DNA from 2 places in the Planococcus rifietoensis genome. Region 2 is predicted to be linked to the other one. Evidence: predicted binding sites of a transcription regulator. Region 2 holds the regulator's gene; the other holds the start of a gene.
What was found. The regulator LexA, encoded in region 2, represses DNA repair genes until DNA is damaged. The targets are predictions, from matches to a motif close to CGAACATATGTTCG.

Region 1: AUC31_RS14910 (Y-family DNA polymerase) is a predicted target of LexA. The motif match lies at 2,130-2,143, and genes of this name have one in related genera.

What each region holds. Positions count from the first base shown of each region.
Region 1 is NZ_CP013659.2:2,999,211-3,003,636, forward strand. Features, by position in the region: gene AUC31_RS14905 (GTP-binding protein) at 1-710, opposite strand, end outside; gene AUC31_RS14910 (Y-family DNA polymerase) at 857-2,113, opposite strand; gene AUC31_RS14915 (SDR family NAD(P)-dependent oxidoreductase) at 2,285-3,034, shown strand; gene AUC31_RS14920 (fumarylacetoacetate hydrolase family protein) at 3,076-3,966, opposite strand; gene AUC31_RS14925 (hypothetical protein) at 4,383-4,426, opposite strand, start outside.
Region 2 is NZ_CP013659.2:1,649,243-1,653,668, reverse strand. Features, by position in the region: gene AUC31_RS08230 (MerR family transcriptional regulator) at 1-128, shown strand, start outside; gene glnA (type I glutamate--ammonia ligase) at 167-1,501, shown strand; gene AUC31_RS08220 (hypothetical protein) at 1,694-2,224, shown strand; gene AUC31_RS08215 (hypothetical protein) at 2,285-2,488, shown strand; gene lexA (transcriptional repressor LexA) at 2,642-3,262, opposite strand; gene yneA (cell division suppressor protein YneA) at 3,430-3,747, shown strand; gene AUC31_RS08200 (YneB family resolvase-like protein) at 3,744-4,397, shown strand.

The sequences.
Region 1 (4,426 bases), 1.3 Mb from region 2:
GCGCCTTGGCTCGCTTTGTCCAAATCAAACCGGCCTGTGTTGAGCACTTCGCCGAGTGGCACTTGCGAGCGCTCGGTGCGCAGAATATTCGCAGACGGATTTAAGGCCCGCAGAACGCCATGCAGCTCGTCCGCTTTGTCGTCTGTGAGTTGGTCGGTTTTGTTCAACAGGATCACATCCGCAAACTCGATCTGGTCGATAAGCAAATCGGAAATTTCCCGTTCATCGGATTCCGTCGCCCCTTCTTTTCGGTCGAGCAAAGTTTCGCCGGAAGCGAAATCGCGCCAGAAGCCGTGGCCGTCGACGACTGTCACCATCGTGTCGAGCCGGCACATGGCGGACAGGTCCACCCCGAGCACGTCGTCCATATAGCTGAAGGTCTGTGCGACTGGAACCGGCTCGCTAATGCCGGACGATTCGATGACAATATAATCGACATCGCCCTCACTCGCCAACTTCTCGACTTCCACGATCAAGTCTTCGCGCAATGTGCAGCAAATACAGCCATTTTGCATTTCGACCAGTTTTTCTTCTGTGCGGGAAAAGCCGCCGTTTTGGACAAGTGCGCTGTCGATATTCACTTCGCTCATGTCGTTGACGATGACTGCGACTTTCAAGCCTTCGCGGTTCGTTAAGATATGATTCAATAGCGTCGTCTTGCCCGCGCCCAGGTATCCGCTCAATACAGTAATGGGGATGCGCTTGTCCATATGATCTAACTCCCTTATTGTTTCAATCAATAAATCGTAATTATTACGTTTTATATATTAAAGCGCTTTGATCATTTGTGCAAGTATTTTTTCAGCAGAATAAAAAGCCCTGCCATATTGGCAAGGCTTGCTTTATATCAAACACTTCATTTTTTATGCCCGCCGATCAGCTTCGTGCGGTCAATCGCCGTGCCGGCGTCTGTACCGGAAACGCCACGGTAAATCGCGGTCGGCCCGTGCTTGCGCTTGATCGCATCCATCGCTGCGCCAAGGCGCCGCCTTTGCCATTTATCCGCTTCGAACAAGCTCAGCTGCATCGAAGTTTCGTCTTCCAGATTGGTGATGGACAGCGAGATTTGACGGACGGGCTGGCCGGTGTAGAATTCCCGGAACAGTTCTTTGCACACAGCGTAGATTTTCAAGGTGTCGTTGGTTGCTTCGTCGATCGAACGCGAGCGTGAGAAGCCTCCGCCGAATGAAGTTTTGCTGTAGCTCATGCCGAGATGGATCGTGCGCCCTGCCATGCGCACTTCCCGTGTGCGCATCGCGACATCTTCACACATTTCCAGCACAATCGTCAGGATGTCTTCACGCGTTTCATAATCGCGGTAAAGAATTTGGCCTTTCCCGAAACTTTTCTGGCCTTCGATGAGCAGCGATCCAAGTTCCGAGTAATCGATGCCGCGCGCGTGCTGGTGCAGTTGATGACCCATGATGCCGAAGCGGTCCTCTAGCCGTTTGACGTCCGCCCGCGCCAAGTCGCCGACTGTGAATATTCCCATATTATTGAGGTTGCGTTCCATTCGGCTGCCAATGCCCCACATTTTGCTGAGCGGGGAAACCGGCCATAATTTTCTCGGCACGTCTTTCATCGTCCAATGCGCGAGCCCTTTTTTCTTGCCTTCGAGATCGAGTGCCAGCTTGGCCAGCAGCATATTCGGCCCGATGCCGACTGCAGATGGCAAGCCGAACTGGCGCATGATCGAATCCTGCATGTCGATGGCTGCTTTTTCCGGAGTTCCATACACATGAATGATGCCCGTCAAATCGATGAAACTCTCATCCACACTGTAGACATGGATGTCTTCTTTTGGCACGTACTGGGCGAACAGGTCGGTAATGGCCATCGAAATCTCCAAGTAAAACTGCATCCTCGGCTCAATGAGCAGGATATCCGGGTGATCCGGAATTTCAAATAGCCGTGTGCCGGTTTTGACACCGAAGCGTTTTTTCATTTCCGGCGAGGCTGCGAGCACGACGCTGCCTTTTCGCTCCTGGTTTCCGACGATGGCGATGCACGCTTCCATCGGATCAAGGCCGCGCTCGACTGCTGAACAGCTGGCGTAAAAACTGCGCATGTCGATACAGGCGATATAGCGGGGCTTTCCTGTTTGTTTTCCCATGACGCCACTCCTATATAGAACGTTTGTTCTTATTTTAATGGAAAAGTTAGAAAGCGGCAAGAGGCAAAAGAAAGGAATTCCCAAAAAGACAGAATGTTTTGAACTAATTTGGGATAATCAGTAAACTTAAAGAGCAAAGATGGAAAGATCAATTCAAGGGGGAATGAAATAATGGCAAGATTGGAAGGAAAAGTGGCCGTCATTACCGGAGGCGCTGGCGCTATCGGCAAAGTGACGGCGAAACGTTTTTTGGCGGAAGGGGCAAAAGTCGTACTCGTCGATATTTCCGAAAAAACGCTCCAAGAAACGAAGCAAGAATTAAGGGGCGGCGTGGAAATTGTCCAAGCCGATGTTTCCAAAGAAACAGACGTCAAAAACTATGTCAACAAAGCGGTCGAAGCGTTCGGCAAGATCGACGTGTTCTTCAACAATGCAGGAATCGAAGGGCGTGTCGCTCCGCTCACCGAGCAGACGGTGGAAGATTTCGATCAAGTCATCGCCATCAATGTGCGCGGCGTCTTTCTCGGCATGAAGCACGTGCTGCCGATTATGTACAAGCAAGGCTCCGGGAGTGTCATTAATATGTCGTCGGTGTCGGGCCTTAGCGGTTCACCGAACGTCAGCCCATATATCACATCGAAGCACGCGGTCGTCGGTTTGACGAAAGCCGCAGCTTACGAAAGTGCGCGCCATCAAGTCCGCGTCAATTCGGTCCACCCGTCGCCGGTCAATTCACGCATGATGCGCTCGCTCGAAGAAGGACTCGGTACAACCGAAAAAACTTTGTCGAAAACGATTCCGCTCGGCCGCTACGCCGAATCCGAGGATATCTCCAATCTAGTGCTGTTTCTCGCTTCCGATGAAAGTACGTTCATCTCAGGCGCCCAGTACCGCGTGGATGGCGGCATGGCCGCATTATAGAAAAAGGCGGACACCCACCATTCGGGATGTCCGTCTTTTATTTATTCACGGCCCGGCAACTTCAAATCTTCGACCGGGTTGTGCAAAGTTTGAAATCCATCGATGCGGCATTCGACCACGTCGCCGTCGCGGATGACGACGGCCCCCGGCGTTCCGGTTGAGATGATGTCTCCGGGCAATAGCGTCATCACTTCCGAATGAAACGCAATGAGCTCCCGCGGGCGGAACGTCATATTCGAGACGCTGTTTTTCCGGTGGACTTCCCCGTTCTTGACGGTCGCCACCGTCAGTTCAAGTACGGCCTCCACTTCGTCAGGCGTCACGAGTTCCGGCCCGAAACTAAAGAAAGTGTCGAAACTTTTCGCGCGCGTCAAATAGCGCGGATTCTTCTCGAGAATGTCTTCAGCGGTCATATCGATAACCGTCGTGAAACCCGCCACCACATCGAATGCATCTTCTCTTGAAACATTCTTACATTCGGTTCCGATAATGATGCCGAGCTCCGCTTCAGCCGTCACCCGGTTAGACTGCTTCGGCAGCTCGATTGCATCGCCCGGCCCAATGATCGTCGTATCGGGTTTCATGAAACTCGCCGGTTCGGTGTCTGGCGATACTTCCTTCAAATCGGCCGCATGCTCGGCATAATTCAGCCCGATGCCCCAGATTTTTCGCGGATGGCGGTATAAAGGCGCGTAATCCGCTTCGGAAAACGCCATGAGCGATGCTTCGAGCGCCCCTTCAGGCATGCGTTCGAATTCTTCCCTCAGCCACCTCTTCAAGAGCTCGAGTTCTCCTGTTTCGATCAGCGTGAACAAATCGGTCGGCCAGTTTTCTGCCGTATGTTCGTTGAGCTTGCGCAATGGCAAAAAGCCGTCCTTCATGACCAGTGCCGCTTCTTCCGTGCCGTTCCACTGGATTGTCGCGAGGCGCATCACACCTCCCCCTTTCCTTTCCCTTTATTTCGGTTTCTTCCGGCCGAAACCCTGCCGAAAGACAGAAAAACAGGCCTTCCTTCTAAAGGAAAGCCTGTTAGCAGAATGTTGAACAACTCCGTAACACACTATAATTCAAAAGATTTTAGCCTCTTCGATTTCTAAAAATCAATGACCTAGCTAATTATTTGGAGAAGCGTTCGCTCGTAAACCCTTCTGCTCAATAATGCTGCGCATTACGTTCGCAAAGATAATGTCTCCCATAGGTCGACCTTATCTTTCCAGTGGTAAAGCGAGACGACCGAGACCCCGCAAGACGCAAAGCGGCTGAGGAGGCTTGGGCGCGAGCCCACGGAAAGCGAGCGATAAGCTTCGGAAAATACGACTTTCTTGAGTTTCTCAAAAGCCTGCTGGTTTCAATCGTTTTCTTTTAATCCATCGATATATTGTTTCGCTTCGA
Region 2 (4,426 bases):
AAGCCGAGCCGAAGACATTGAGCGATGCAGAACTCCGCAGCTTGCTGCGCGAGGAGATGAAGCATCAGGCACGGCCGTTTAGCCAGGCGTCCCAACGACACGGTGATTTATCCCGTTTCTTTAAATAAGCGGGCTACATAATATAACCTAGGAGAGTGAACAGTACATGAGCAAGTATTCAAAAGAAGACATTATTCGTTTGGTAAAAGAAGAAGACGTCAATTTTATCCGCCTGCAATTCACCGACATTCTCGGCGTTATCAAAAACGTAGAAATCCCAACATCACAGCTTGAAAAAGCACTCGATAACAAAATGATGTTTGATGGATCTTCAATCGACGGCTTTGTCCGCATCGAAGAATCCGATATGTATTTGTTCCCAGATCTTGATACATGGGTTGTATTCCCATGGATTACAGGAAAAGGAAAAGTTGCACGTCTAATCTGCGACATTTACAATGCAGACGGAACGCCATTTGCTGGCGATCCACGCACAAACTTGAAGCGTGTCTTGAAAGAGATGGAAGAACTTGGATTCACTCATTTCAACCTAGGGCCAGAGCCGGAATTCTTCCTGTTCAAACTTGATGAAAGAGGCGAACCGTCTCTTGAGTTGAATGACCACGGCGGCTATTTTGACTTGGCGCCGATGGACCTTGGCGAAAACTGCCGACGCGACATCGTGCTTGAACTGGAAGAAATGGGCTTTGAAATCGAAGCATCCCACCACGAAGTAGCTCCAGGACAGCATGAAATTGACTTTAAATATGCGGATGCCATCAAAGCTTGCGATGATATCCAAACGTTTAAATTGGTTGTTAAGACGATTGCCCGTAAACACGGCCTTCACGCAACATTCATGCCGAAACCATTGTTCGGCGTCAACGGATCAGGCATGCACATGAACGTTTCCTTGTTCAAAGGCAACGAAAATGCTTTCCTAGATGAAGATGGCGATTTGAAGCTGAGCAAAACGGCTTACCAGTTCATGGCAGGCATCATCGAGCACGCGAAAGCATTCACAGCTGTCACAAACCCGACAGTCAACTCGTACAAACGCCTTGTACCAGGTTATGAAGCACCTTGCTACATCGCTTGGTCAGGTAAAAACCGCAGCCCGCTGATCCGCATCCCTGCTTCACGCGGCTTGTCTACACGCGTAGAAGTGCGTTCAGTTGACCCTGCTGCTAACCCTTACTTGGCTATGGCTGTATTGCTAGGCGCAGGACTTGACGGCATCAAGCGTGATTTGACTCCGCCAAAAGCTGTTGACCGCAATATCTATGCAATGAACCGCAAAGAACGCAAAGAAGTCGGCATTGAAGATCTGCCAGGCACATTGTATGCAGCACTTGACGAGTTGCAAAATGATGAAGTCATGACAAAAGCGCTCGGTTCACACATTTTGAATAACTTCGTGGAAGCGAAGGAAATCGAATGGGATATGTTCAGAACAAGCGTGCACCCATGGGAGCGCGAGCAATACTTGAAAATGTATTAATAGCGAAAAAACCGGAGCCCAGCGCTCCGGTTTTTTTATGATGGAAAATGACTTAGGCCATACGGTAAGCGGCGTAAAGCGAACGCTAGGAAAACTGTCTAAAGTTTGTGTCCTTTCACACATACGCTGACAGATGAAAACGTGGTAAGATTTTACTTATATGAAAGAACTTTTAATATCTGGAGGGATAAAATGCGGTTTATGAATGTCATCATCGTCTTTCTCATTGCCTTTTCGTTCGCGGGAATCGCTTTGTATGCAGTGGGACCGAATCTATCTTCGGAGGCAGTAGCGCAAAAAGCATTTGAAGAACTCGAGCAAAGCGGCAAGATGGAGGAAATGGTCCAGCAAATCGAAGCGGATCCGGAAGTCAGCCGCTATATGGAAGAATGGCAGTCCCAGCAAGAGATTCCGCAAGAATCTCAAGAAAGCGGGATGGAGGGCCAGTTGGAAGAAGAAGCAATTAATGAAAGCGATTCTATCGAAATTGAACCACCGCAAGTGCCGGAAGAGCAGGAATTGGCTTTTGATACTAAGGAAGATGCGGCAAGTGTCATGATGGAAAAAGTCGGCTTCCGCAACTTGCTGAAAATGAAAAATGCAGTTGAAAACGACACGATGACAGCTGAACAGGTCATGGATGAACTCGACGACGATTTAAATGAGGAAGAAATGCTGGCTCTGAAAGTGATGATTTTCAAGGAATGGCAAAACCGAAACTAAACAACAGTTTATGCTACACTAATATATGCATTTCCATTCATTTTGAAGGGAGGAATCTCGGTGAAAACGTTTCAAGTAGAATTCTTCTTTGATCAAGGGAATACCATCGTGCATACAGTAAAAGCGATCGACAAGGAATCGGCCATCAGCCAAGTGCCATCGAACGGCACTTATGAATTGACGGACGAAGCGAATGGCAAGATTTACCGCATCACCATCAACTTGGTAAAATACATCGTCGTAACAGAAACGCAAGCAAACTAAAAAAATAAGACAGCCGGAGATAAGCATCTCCGGCTGTCTTTCTATCATCAAGATTACATAAGATAATTATAGGTAGACACAAAACGATAGAAAAAAGGAGGAACTTTTGCTTTCCTCCTTTTTTCTATCGTTTTGTGTATTAAGGCTATATGTTTAATGGATTTGGCGGTAGACGCCGACGACTTTTCCGAGAATGCTCACCTGGTCGACAATAATCGGATCCATTGACGAATTTTCGGGCTGCAAGCGGAAGTAATTGTCCTCACGGAAAAAGCGTTTAACGGTTGCTTCATTTTCCTCGGTCATGGCGACAACGATGTCCCCATTATCCGCAGTCTGCTGTTGCTTGACGACGACATAATCGCCATTCAGGATGCCGGCTTCGATCATACTTTCACCCATGATTTCCAACATGAAGATATGGTCTTCTTCCGTGCCGTAAGTTTGAGGCAGCGGGAAGTATTCTTCGACGTTTTCGATGGCGGTGATCGGCATCCCCGCTGTGACTTTACCGATGAGTGGCACATGGAGGACAGGGCTCTTATCGATGAGCGCTTCTTCTGAGCCGATGATTTCGATGGCTCTTGGTTTGGTTGGGTCGCGGCGGATCAGCCCTTTGCTTTCGAGTCTCGCTAGATGGCCGTGGACTGTCGAACTGGATGCAAGGCCGACCGCTTCGCCAATCTCCCGGACGGAGGGTGGATAGCCTTTTGCACGGACTTCATCTTTTATGAAATTCAGGATGTCTTCCTGACGCTTAGATACTTTTTTCACCAGTTTCACCTCTTTATAGGATTTATTCAAGATTAACTATCTATAGTATAGCAACTCGGGCATTGAAATGCAAACATAGGTTCGAATTTAATCTTGACAAGAAACGTCTGTTCGCTTTACTATGAGAACATACATTCCGAACAAATATCCTAAAGGGGGCGGCTTGAATGACATTCTTTCGACGGAACTCATATTTAGTTTTCTTTTTCTCACTCATAGTAGTGTTTACATTTTACACGGTGATCAGCCATAACGCCGAAAAGCAGCAATTGGGCGAGCTGCAAATTGAAAAAGGTGATACGCTATGGGAGTTAGCTGAATCGTTCAGCGGCGAAACTCCCCATCATGAATGGATAGAAGAGATCATGGAAGTGAATAATTTGAAGACGACGAAAATCGTGGCAGGGCAATCATTGAAGATTCCAGCAGAACAGTTGAACTTCACGCCGGATGAAACTAAATATTATGCAGGTGATGCAGAATGAAGAAAAAAGCTTTAGTTTACTGCCGTGTCAGTACCACTAAAGACGAGCAGGAAACTTCGCTCGAACGGCAGGAAGAAGAATTGCTGTCGTTTGCATTCGAGCAAGGCTACCTGGTGGAAGATGTATACAGTGACCAGCACAGCGGATATGAAATGGATCGTGAAGGGCTTCTCGAGATGCTCAATCAAGTGAAGAGCCAAAAGGTCGATGCCGTGTTCATCCAAGATGAGACGCGCCTTGGCAGAGGGCATGCACGTATCGCTTTATTGCATGTCATGAAAAAACATGAGGTCGATGTCTATACGCTATCGGATCATGGCCCGATCGCCTTGAACGATATGGATGACATGGTCCTTGAAATTTTGGCCATCGTGGAAGAATACCAGCGCAAAATCCACAATGCCAAGATCAAACGGGGCATGAAGCGTGCGGTGGAGAATGGCTATAAGCCCGAGCGCAATTTAAAAGGAAAAGGCAATCCGGACGGCCGTGAGCGACTGGATCTTCCGGTAGATCAGATCGTCAGCCTAAAAGCGAGCGGCTTGACCTTCCATGAAATCGCGGTTACGCTGCAAGGCTTCGGCTACCAAGCAAGCAAAGCGACGGTGCACCGCCGTTTCCGCGAGTACCAGCAAATGAAAGAAAGCTGAAATCTTGCACTGTCCCGCCTTTTTTTGTA